3 regions of the Hydrogenophaga atypica genome follow, and region 3 is predicted to be linked to each of the others. Evidence: predicted binding sites of a transcription regulator. Region 3 holds the regulator's gene; each other region holds the start of a gene.

Region 1 (3,274 bases), on a different contig from region 3:
CCACGCGCTTTTGCGTCGCCGGGGTCGTTGGTGTATTCGTTGCCGCAGCGGTAAATGCGGTCCTGCGCCACGGCAGGCACGGCTGCGGCGCCCAGCATCAACAGACACACCAGATGGGATACGGGAACAGAAACAAAGGATTTCATTGCGGCATCGAACATGTCGGCACTCCAGGCAAGAGGCATGGCCTCCAGAACGGCATGGGCCTGTGATTTCCAGTATCGCCCAAAAGTGCCCGGTCGCTGGCCGCCCACAAGCAAAAAGGGACGGCCAAAGCCGTCCCTTCACACATCGGTTACCTGGATTACAGGCTGTAGTACATGTCGTACTCGACAGGCGACACTTCCACGCGCGAGCGGGTCACTTCCTGCATCTTCAGCTCGATGTAGGCGTCGATCCAGGCGTCGGTGAACACGCCGCCCTTGGTCAGGAAGGCGCGGTCCTTGTCCAGGTGGGCCAGGGCTTCATCCAGGCTGGCGCACACGGTGGGGACCAGCTTGTCCTCTTCGGGCGGCAGGTGATACAGGTCCTTGGAGGCGGCTTCGCCCGGGTGGATCTTGTTCTCAACGCCGTCCAGACCGGCCATCAGCAAGGCGGCAAAACCCAGGTAGGGGTTGCACAGGGGATCGGGGAAGCGGGCTTCCACGCGACGGGCCTTGTCGGATGCGACGTTGGGGATGCGGATCGATGCCGAGCGGTTTTTGGCCGAGTAGGCCAGCTTGACCGGGGCTTCGAAGTGGGGCACCAGGCGCTTGTAGCTGTTGGTGCCGGGGTTGGTGATGGCGTTCAGGGCACGTGCGTGCTTGATCACGCCGCCGATGTAGTACAGCGCGAACTCGGACAGACCGGCGTAGCCGCTGCCAGCAAACAGGTTCTTGCCGTCCTTCCAGACCGACTGGTGCACGTGCATGCCCGAGCCGTTGTCGCCATGGTAGGGCTTGGGCATGAAGGTGGCGGTCTTGCCGTAGGCGTTGGCCACGTTCTGGATCACGTACTTCTGCAGCAGGGTCCAGTCGGCGCGCTCGACCAGGGTCGAGAACTTGGTGCCGATTTCGCACTGGCCAGCACCGGCCACTTCGTGGTGATGCACTTCAACGGGAATGCCGACGGCTTCCAGGATTTCGCACATCTCGTTGCGCATGTCCATGGTGCTGTCCACCGGGGGCACGGGGAAATAGCCGCCCTTGACGCGCGGACGGTGACCACGGTTGCCACCTTCGAGCTTGGCGCCGCTGTTCCAGGGGGCTTCGTACTCTTCGATCTGGTAGAAGCTGTGGCCAGGTTCGTTGCTCCAGCGCACTTCATCAAACAGGAAGAACTCGGGTTCCGGACCGAAGAAAGCGGTGTCGCCCAGGCCAGAGGCCTTCAGGTAGGCTTCGGCGCGCTTGGCGATGGAACGCGGGTCGCGCTCGTAAGCTTTGCCATCGGTGGGTTCGATCACGTCGCAGACCAGCACCAGGGTGACTTCTTCGACGAAGGGGTCGATGAAGGCGGTGGCGGCGTCGGGCATCAGCAACATGTCCGACGCTTCAATGCCCTTCCAGCCAGCGATGGACGAACCGTCGAAAGCCTGGCCTTGTTCGAACTTGTCTTCTTCGAACTGGGACACGGGAATGGTGATGTGCTGCCACTTGCCACGGGTGTCGGTAAAACGGAAGTCAACGAACTTGACGTCGTTGTCCTTGACCATGCTCATGACGTCGGCGACGCTTTTGGCCATCAGAAACTCTCCTGGTACGGGTTGGGTAAAAAGGGTGACGGAAAACGATTAAGCAGCTTTTGTGCCAGCACGCACCGAGGTGTGGCACAACCGACGCAGTGTTCAGCTCAATATTGTGCACCCGGAACGGACGCACTTAACAGGTGCATAAATAGAGCAGATTGGCAATCAGCGCACCATTTCAGGGCCCATTGGTGCACCAAAAGCCGACAAGCCTTGTTTGAGTGCGTCAAAAGCGGGTTGGGTGGCACCCTCTTCACCTTTGACGCCCAATTCGATGTGGCGCCCATATTCGGGGTGGTCCACACTGGGCAGGCTGAACACTTTGACCCCCGCGTGCTCGGCCTCGATGCGCTCCATCAGCGGCGTGAGGCTGGCCTCCATCGCACCAAAAACGATCACGGAACGCTCCACCCAGGTTTGGCGGTGGAACCAAGTGTGGCAATGGGTGTCGAGCGCCCAAGCCATCATGGGCCAGGCCATGACCGGGAAGCCGGGCAGGAAAAACACCCGGCCACCACCGCTGCCGGTGCAGTCGAAGCCGGGGATTTTGTTGTAGGGGTTGGGCACAATGTCCGCGCCTTCGGGAAACACCCCCATGTTCAGCCGGTGCACGTTGTCGGCGCGTTCAGGCTCGTAGGGCAGGTTCTGCTCGGCCGCCACATCGCGCATGCGCTCCAGAATCAGCTCGCGCGCCTGCGGGTGCAGCACCAGAGAGCGTTCCAGCGCAGCCGCCGCACACTGGCGCGTGTGGTCGTCGGGGGTGGCGCCTATGCCGCCACACGAAAACACGATGCCAGGCTGGGCAAACGCATCGCGCAACGCGGCCGTGATCTGCCGCCGGTCGTCGCCGACGTAGCGCGCCCAGCTCAAGGTCAAACCCCGCTCGCCCAGCAGTTCTATGGTTTTGCTCAGGTGTTTGTCCGCCCGTTTGCCCGACAGGATTTCATCGCCCACGATGATGAGGCCGATGTCGGGCACGGGTGACACGTTGTCGGACAGGGGCGAGTTCATGGCGTGGTGGGTGGGTTGGGTCCGGGCAGTGTGGGTGTCGTGCCTGGCAGTGGCTTGGGCAACACGTCTTCCACGTTCTGCGATTGAGATGCCATGGTCGGCGCTGCGTCTGACACCGGTCTGACCGGCGCGGCAGCAGCCCGCGTGCGCTCCAACGCCGCCAACAGGTAATGGGCAAACCACAACGAGGCAAAGGCGAACACCAGGGTGTAGATCCAGATGGCCAGTGGCACCAGCAAGGGCGCGGCCACAATGAACATGGCGCCCGAAGCCCAGATCAGGCTGGGCGCCGCGCCCAGGAAACCGGTCAACACCCCCATCACCAGCAGCGGCGCACGGTGCGTCTGGATCAGACCGGTGCGCTCCTCTTTGCTGGCGTGGTCGGCCAGTGCGTCAAACGCGAACACGCGGTAGGTGAGCCAACCCCAGATCAGGGGCGGCAACAACAGCACCAAAGGCGGGATCAGCCACAGCGGCATGGTCAACACCATCACCACCAGGGCCAGCAAGGTCGAGCCCAACGACCAGAAAACGCTGGCC
Region 2 (3,274 bases), on a different contig from region 3:
TATGCGGAGGCTATTACGTGCTTCGATGAGTTGGAAGCCAAAGACTTGGTGTCGCGACTGGGTGTCAAGTCGGCCTATGCGCTTTGCCTGTCGTACACCGGTCGGGTAAAGGAAGCACTAGCCATTTTTGACGAGCAAATTGGCCTACTCGGTAACACAGGCCAACTGCGACTCGCGAAAGCAGCCATGCATTTGTTGACCGAGGATTTTGGCGCTGGGTGGGACGGCTATCGACACCGCCAGCTGGGGCTGAGCAACTACCGTGTTTTGCCCGTGCCGGAATGGCAAGGCGAGGATTTGAAAGGCAAAACCATTGTCGTGCTGGCTGAACAAGGCCTAGGCGATCAAGTGATGTTCGCTTCGTGCCTGCCCGACCTGCTCGCACGCAAGCCCGCTCGCGTGGTGCTGGAAGCAATCAGCCGCGTAGCACCGACCCTGGCCCGCTCCTTTCCCGAATGCGAAGTAATTGGATCGAGGCAAGATTCAAAACTGGAATGGTTGCGGGACATTGAAAATGTGGACTGCTTCGTGCCGCTTGGGGATCTCCCCAGGCATTTCCGACGGACCATAGACAGCTTTCCTCGCCAGCCCTACCTCAAACCCGATTCCGCCCGGGTGCGCCACTGGCGGAGTCGGCTCGAACGCCTGGGGGCCGGTCCTTATTTCGGCACATCATGGCGCGGAGGCACCGAACCCACCCGTAGCGCGATACGCACACTGTCTCCATCGCTCTTGAAGCCGTTGACCTGCGCCCTGCCTTCTCAGTGGGTCAGCTTGCAATACGGTGATGTGCGCGAAGAACTGGCGCTGGCCCAACAAGCAGGCATCACTTTGACTCACTGGTCGTCCGCAATAGCCGATCTGGATGAGTTTGCTGCGCTGATTGCTGCGCTGGACGGCGTTTTTACGGTCTGCAACACCACCGTTCATTACGCTGGCGCTGTTGGCCAAAAAACCTGGGTACTGGCGCCCACGGTACCTGAGTGGCGTTATGGTTTGACCAACCGCAACATGCCCTGGTACCCCCATGTGCAAGTGCTACGGCAACCCAAGCCCCACGACTGGGAAACACTGGTGGCACAAGCCGCCTTGTGCTTGGTGGACGAATATCGCCCACTTCTAGTCACGTAAAGTGACAAATTTTGTCAAAATCGCCGCATCAAGTCCCCGTTTGAGGGTATACGCCGGAGCTTTAGGGTGGCATGACTCTTGCAAAAACTGATCCGCTGAGCGCTGTGCGCACAGCGTCAGCACTTGCCCTCAACTTTGATCAAAGGAAACCCATGAAATCCATCCAGCAAGGTTTCACGCTCATCGAACTGATGATCGTGGTCGCCATCATCGGCATCTTGGCTGCCGTGGCCCTGCCCGCCTACCAAGACTACACGATCCGTGCCCGATCGACCGAGTTGCTACTCGCGGCATCGGGAGCCAAAACCGCCATTACCGAGGCATGCCAACTTCAGAATAACTGCTCACTTCCGGCGAATACACAGAACGCAATCTCCGCTCAAATGGGGCTCACCAATTTGGTTGCAGCAGCAGCCGTTTCTGCAAGTGGAGTAATTACTATTGCAGGAACAACAGCAATTGGCACGACTGCATTGACAGTCGTCATGACTCCCTCGTGGAACGGCACCACCGCCGTTTGGTCGTGCACAGGCACACCGTTGAAATACATGCCCGCGTCGTGCCGCGGCTGAACGACGTGCCGAGCCATTGAACAGGGGGCCTTGCGCCCCCTTTTTTATATGAAAATTTTTTCATTCTTCAAAACCGCCCAAGCTACAGACTTGAAAGCGGTTGCGCGCTCACTGGCCGATGATCTTGCCAAGCGGTACCCACCGGAATTGGACAACACCCCTGGAAAACAGGTATCTATCAGTCGGCTCACACGCATCATGGAGGATCTGTGCCAACGGGTGGTTGAATTCCAAGCAACCCATAAACTGGGTTGGATCAAGAAGGCAAAACTGGCCAACCATGTGAAGTGGGAGCTCAAAGAACGCGGGTACACCAAAAAATTCACAGACTTCGCCACCGAGGCGATTGTTGTCCACTTGAACAAGTAACGGGACCATCTGAAGGGCGCCAGTCAAAAACACCCGACTCAATCCCGGCGACATTAGGCAGTTTTGATCAAAACCCGTGGCAATGGCAGGTGTACACACAAGCCACCGCAAATCACCATCCGGACCAACCCAACCAATCGGCCATGAACTTCAACATTTGCTACATGGGCCCAGAATGGCTCTTTCATCTGCGCAGGGATTTCATCCTATGCCTCAAATACGCACTGGAAGATTTGGGCCACCAAGCGAATATTTCACCTGCTGCACTTGATCGAAATGGCGTCAACCTTGTGATTGGCGCCTACTTCCTTTCCAAGGAAAACCTACAAACCATTGCGCGCTCCGGCTACCGCTACATCAACATCAACACCGAAATTATTGATCAAGACATGTTGAACTACAATCCACAAAAAGTGGATTTCCTCGGCGCATATCTCCCATTTATGGAAGATGCCGTTGCCAGATGGGATGTGGTTCTTGACAACATCCCCCAGTACGAAAAATACGAATGTTCAGCCCACTTCCTTCGATGGGGCCACCATCCAAAACTAAGGGATATTGAGCACCGCTCAAACAAAGATCTGGACTTCTATTTCTTTGGCATGCTCTCGCCGCGAAGAAAAACCATACTGGACAGTCTGACTCAAGCCGGGCTTCGTGGAACTGCAGATCACAGCTGCCCCTATTTTCTAAGAAATGATCGAATTGCCAGGGCCAAGGTACAGCTCAATCTCATACAAGATGACAGATACACCCACGTCAATTCATTTCGAATTTGTTATCTGGCCAACAACAGCTGCCACATTCTCTCAGAAAACGAAACCGACCCGGCAAATTATTTAGATTACACAGAAATCATTACATCAAATAATTTATTTGAGAGGCTGCACGCGGCCTTGGTTAACGACCGCTGGCGCGAATGCGGGCTGGCGGCGGCGGCGGCCTTTGAAAAACAAAAAATGACCGACCTGATGGCATCGCTGCTTGACACCACCGGGCCCATATAACGCTACGAGACTGGACGGATTAATTTTGATCCACCCGCAGGGTGCTCGCTTTCTCTTCCTCCCACTCTGTTGAGTAGGCACATTCTGCAAACTCATTGAAGTACGGCCCCCCCAGCGTGAAGTGCACATTGCTCATGCCTTCGGCGTGCGGCTCGTAGCCCACCAAGTGGTTCCAGGCTTTGGGCAGTTCGCCAA
Region 3 (3,274 bases):
GCCAGGTGGTGTCGATGCTGGGGCGTTCGCCGGTTTTGTGGCGCAGGCGGTCGCAGACCGCGTCCTTCACCCGCAGGGCGGCAAAGTTCAGGCTCTTGAGCGGGCTGTGTTGCGCGGTGATCTCCACCTTGAGCGTGTGCCGGGGCGTCATCCAGATTTCCCAGGCCACACCGCAGGCGATCTCGTAGATGTCGTCTTCGCTGCGGTACGGCTCGTAGGCCAGCTCCACCAACACGCGCTGCGCCAGGCGGCTGTGCAGGTTGAGCAGCATGGCGTCGCGCCAGCTGGCCTTGAGCAACACACCGCCGCGCGAGCGTGACATGTCGCCATCGGCCACGCCCACGATGCGCTTGACCTCAGCGGCCAGAAAGTCCTCCACGCCAGCGGCGCAGGGCAGGAAAAGGGTGAGTTGGTTCATGGTGATGACGGAATGACCTCGTGGCTGCGCCACTGGTAGGACGGCGCGTTGCGCCATGACGGGACCCATTCATGCGGCGAGAGCCACGTCATGGCTGGCGCGGGCGCCGCCGTCATTGTGTCATTTCAACGTTTGCGCAAGTTGGCCGGTGCGATACGAAGGGCTTCGCGGTACTTGGCCACCGTGCGGCGTGCACACTCAATGCCTTGTTCCTTGAGCATTTCCGACAGCTGGTTGTCCGACAGCGGCTTGGCCACATCTTCAGACGCCACAAACTGTTTGATCAGCGCGCGCACGGCGGTGCTCGACGCGTTGCCGCCGGTCTCCGTCCCCAGGCTGGAGCCGAAGAAGTACTTGAGCTCGTAGGTGCCAAAAGGCGTGGCCATGTACTTGGCGGTGGTCACGCGGCTGATGGTGGATTCGTGCAGGCCCAGCTCATCGGCGATCTCGCGCAGCACCAGCGGGCGCATGGCCAGCTCGCCGTGCATGAAGAAGTTGCGCTGGCGCTCGACGATGGCGCTGGAGACCCGCAGGATGGTGTCGAAGCGCTGCTGGATGTTCTTGATGAACCAGCGCGCCTCCTGCAGCCGCTGCTGCATGCTGGCCGCACCTTCGCCCTTGTCGCCGCGCCCTTGTCGCAGCGCGTTGGCGTAGATGTCGTGCACCCGCAGGCGTGGCATCACGTCGGGGTTGAGCTGCACCTTGAAGCCGCGCCCCGCCTTGGTGACGATGACGTCGGGCACCACGGTGTTGCGTTCCACGTTGGCGAAGCGCCGGCCCGGCTTGGGCTCCAACCGGCTGATCAGCGCCAGGCCCTCGCGCACCACGGCCTCGTCCAGGTGGCAGGCGGCGGCCAGGCGTTTGGCGTCGCGCCGCGCCAGCAGGTCCAGCGGCTGCGCGCACATGGCCAGCGCGGCCTGGGCGGCGGGGCTGTTGCGCAGCTCTTCGATTTGCAGCCGCAGGCATTCGGCCAGATCGCGCGCACCCACACCAGCCGGGTCCATGTTCTGCAGCCAGTGCAGCGCCAGGTTCAGGGCCTGTTCGGTGGCTTCACGGGCCTCCCAGTCGTCGCCAGCCAGCGCGGCGGCGAGGTCGGTGATGGGCTCGTCTAGGTAGCCGTCGTCGTTGAGCGATTCGATCAGGAAGTACAGCGCCGCGCGCTCCTCTTCATTGAGCCGCAGGCCCAGGGCCTGCTGGTGCAGGTGGGCCTGCAGGCTGATGTGTTCGCTGGCCAGCTCGGCGGCGCTGGCGGTTTCATCGTCGGCGTTGTTGCGGTTGCGCGGCGCGGCCTCGCCGCCCCATTCGCCGTCGTCGGGCGTGAAGGACACGGTGCCATCACCGTCCCAGTCGGGCTCGCTGCTGCCCACCTCTTCGCTGAAGTCGTCGCTTTCGCTGCTGGTGGTCGCCGGGCCGCTGTCCGCGCTCCATTCGCTCACCTGGTCGCCGGTGCTGACCGGCGCGTTTTCGGCATCCACCCCAAACGCCTCGCGCTCGGCCACCTCCTCGCTGCGCTCCAGGAAGGGGTTCTCGTCGAGCATCTGCTCGACCTCCTGCGCCATCTCCAGCGTGGAGAGCTGCAGCAGCCGGATGGACTGCTGCAGTTGCGGGGTCAGCGACAGATGCTGGGAAACACGAAGCGAAAGGCTTTGCTTCATGTTCACATTCGAAAATGCTCGCCGAGGTACACCCTTCGCACATCTGCGTTTTCGACGATCTCCGAAGGCGTGCCCCGGGCCAGCACGCGGCCCTCGTTGATGATGTAGGCGTGGTCGCAGATGCCCAGCGTTTCGCGCACGTTGTGGTCGGTGATGAGCACGCCGATGCCACGCGACTTGAGGAAGCCGATGATGCGCTGGATCTCGATGACGGCAATCGGGTCGATGCCGGCAAAGGGCTCGTCGAGCAGGATGAAGCGCGGGTTGCTCGCCAGTGCTCGGGCGATTTCGACCCGGCGCCGTTCGCCGCCCGACAAGGCGGGTGCCGGCGACGAGCGCAGGTGCGACACGTGCAGGTCTTCCAGCAGTTGCGTCAGGCGTTCGTCCAGGGCTTTGGCGGTGTAGGGCTTGCCGGTGGCGGGGTCGTCCTGCAGCTCCAGCACGGCACGCACGTTGTCTTCCACGCTGAGCTTGCGAAAAATCGAGGCTTCCTGCGGCAGGTAGCCCAGGCCCAGGCGTGCCCGGCGGTGGATGGGCAGGCGTTCGACGGCCTGGCCGTCGAGCGTGATCTGCCCCGCATCGGCCCGCACCAGGCCCACGATCATGTAGAACGATGTGGTTTTGCCGGCACCGTTGGGGCCCAGCAGGCCCACCACTTCGCCTTCTTCCACCGCCAGCGACACGTCCTTGACCACCTTGCGGCTGCCATAGGCCTTTTGCAGGCCACTGGCTTCCAGCCGGCGTTTGGGCGCCAGCGGTGCAGCTGTGTGCGCGCTCACTGCTTGCCTGGCCCCATGCTGGGGCTGGGTTTGAGCACGGGAGCGGGGCTGTTTGCCGGGGCGGTGGCGCTGGCGTCGGCCTTGGGCACCGGGGTCAGCATGGCGCGCACGCGCCCGCCGGGGTTGTTGGGGGTGGCGGCCGTGGTGGCTGTGCCACCGTCCACCGTGAACACGTCGGCCCCGTTGTCGTAGACGATGGTGTTGCCAGCCGTTTCGTCGTTCAGGTTGCTGCCCCGGTAGCGGCGCAGCACGGCGCGGCCGATGAATTTCACCGTGTCGGCCTGGCTGTTGTATTCGATGCGGTCGGCCACGCCCTCGATGTGTTCATCGACCACATCGCGCTTCTGGCGGAAGAAGGCCTGTTGCTGCGCGTTGCCCAGCACGATGCCGAACTGCTGGCCCTGAGCGCCTTGGCGCACCTC

The links. The regulator sigma-54, encoded in region 3, starts transcription at its own class of promoters, with help from an activator protein. The targets are predictions, from matches to a motif close to TGGCANGNAANCTGCTTT.
Region 1: the regulator sigma-54 is predicted to act here: its motif matches at 1,770-1,787, upstream of glnA (type I glutamate--ammonia ligase).
Region 2: the regulator sigma-54 is predicted to act here: its motif matches at 1,199-1,216, upstream of ACFQPB_RS01220 (pilin).

What each region holds. Positions count from the first base shown of each region.
Region 1 is NZ_JBHTCA010000003.1:322,870-326,143, reverse strand. It holds gene ACFQPB_RS06085 (hypothetical protein) at 1-161, opposite strand, end outside; gene glnA (type I glutamate--ammonia ligase) at 305-1,720, opposite strand; gene ACFQPB_RS06075 (competence/damage-inducible protein A) at 1,889-2,734, opposite strand; gene ACFQPB_RS06070 (EI24 domain-containing protein) at 2,731-3,274, opposite strand, start outside.
Region 2 is NZ_JBHTCA010000001.1:232,393-235,666, reverse strand. It holds gene ACFQPB_RS01225 (tetratricopeptide repeat protein) at 1-1,131, shown strand, start outside; gene ACFQPB_RS01220 (pilin) at 1,284-1,703, shown strand; gene ACFQPB_RS01215 (hypothetical protein) at 1,752-2,072, shown strand; gene ACFQPB_RS01210 (hypothetical protein) at 2,216-3,079, shown strand; gene ACFQPB_RS01205 (glycosyltransferase) at 3,099-3,274, opposite strand, start outside.
Region 3 is NZ_JBHTCA010000005.1:219,885-223,158, forward strand. It holds gene ACFQPB_RS09965 (THUMP domain-containing class I SAM-dependent RNA methyltransferase) at 1-418, opposite strand, end outside; gene ACFQPB_RS09970 (RNA polymerase factor sigma-54) at 544-2,073, opposite strand; gene lptB (LPS export ABC transporter ATP-binding protein) at 2,076-2,852, opposite strand; gene lptA (lipopolysaccharide transport periplasmic protein LptA) at 2,849-3,274, opposite strand, start outside.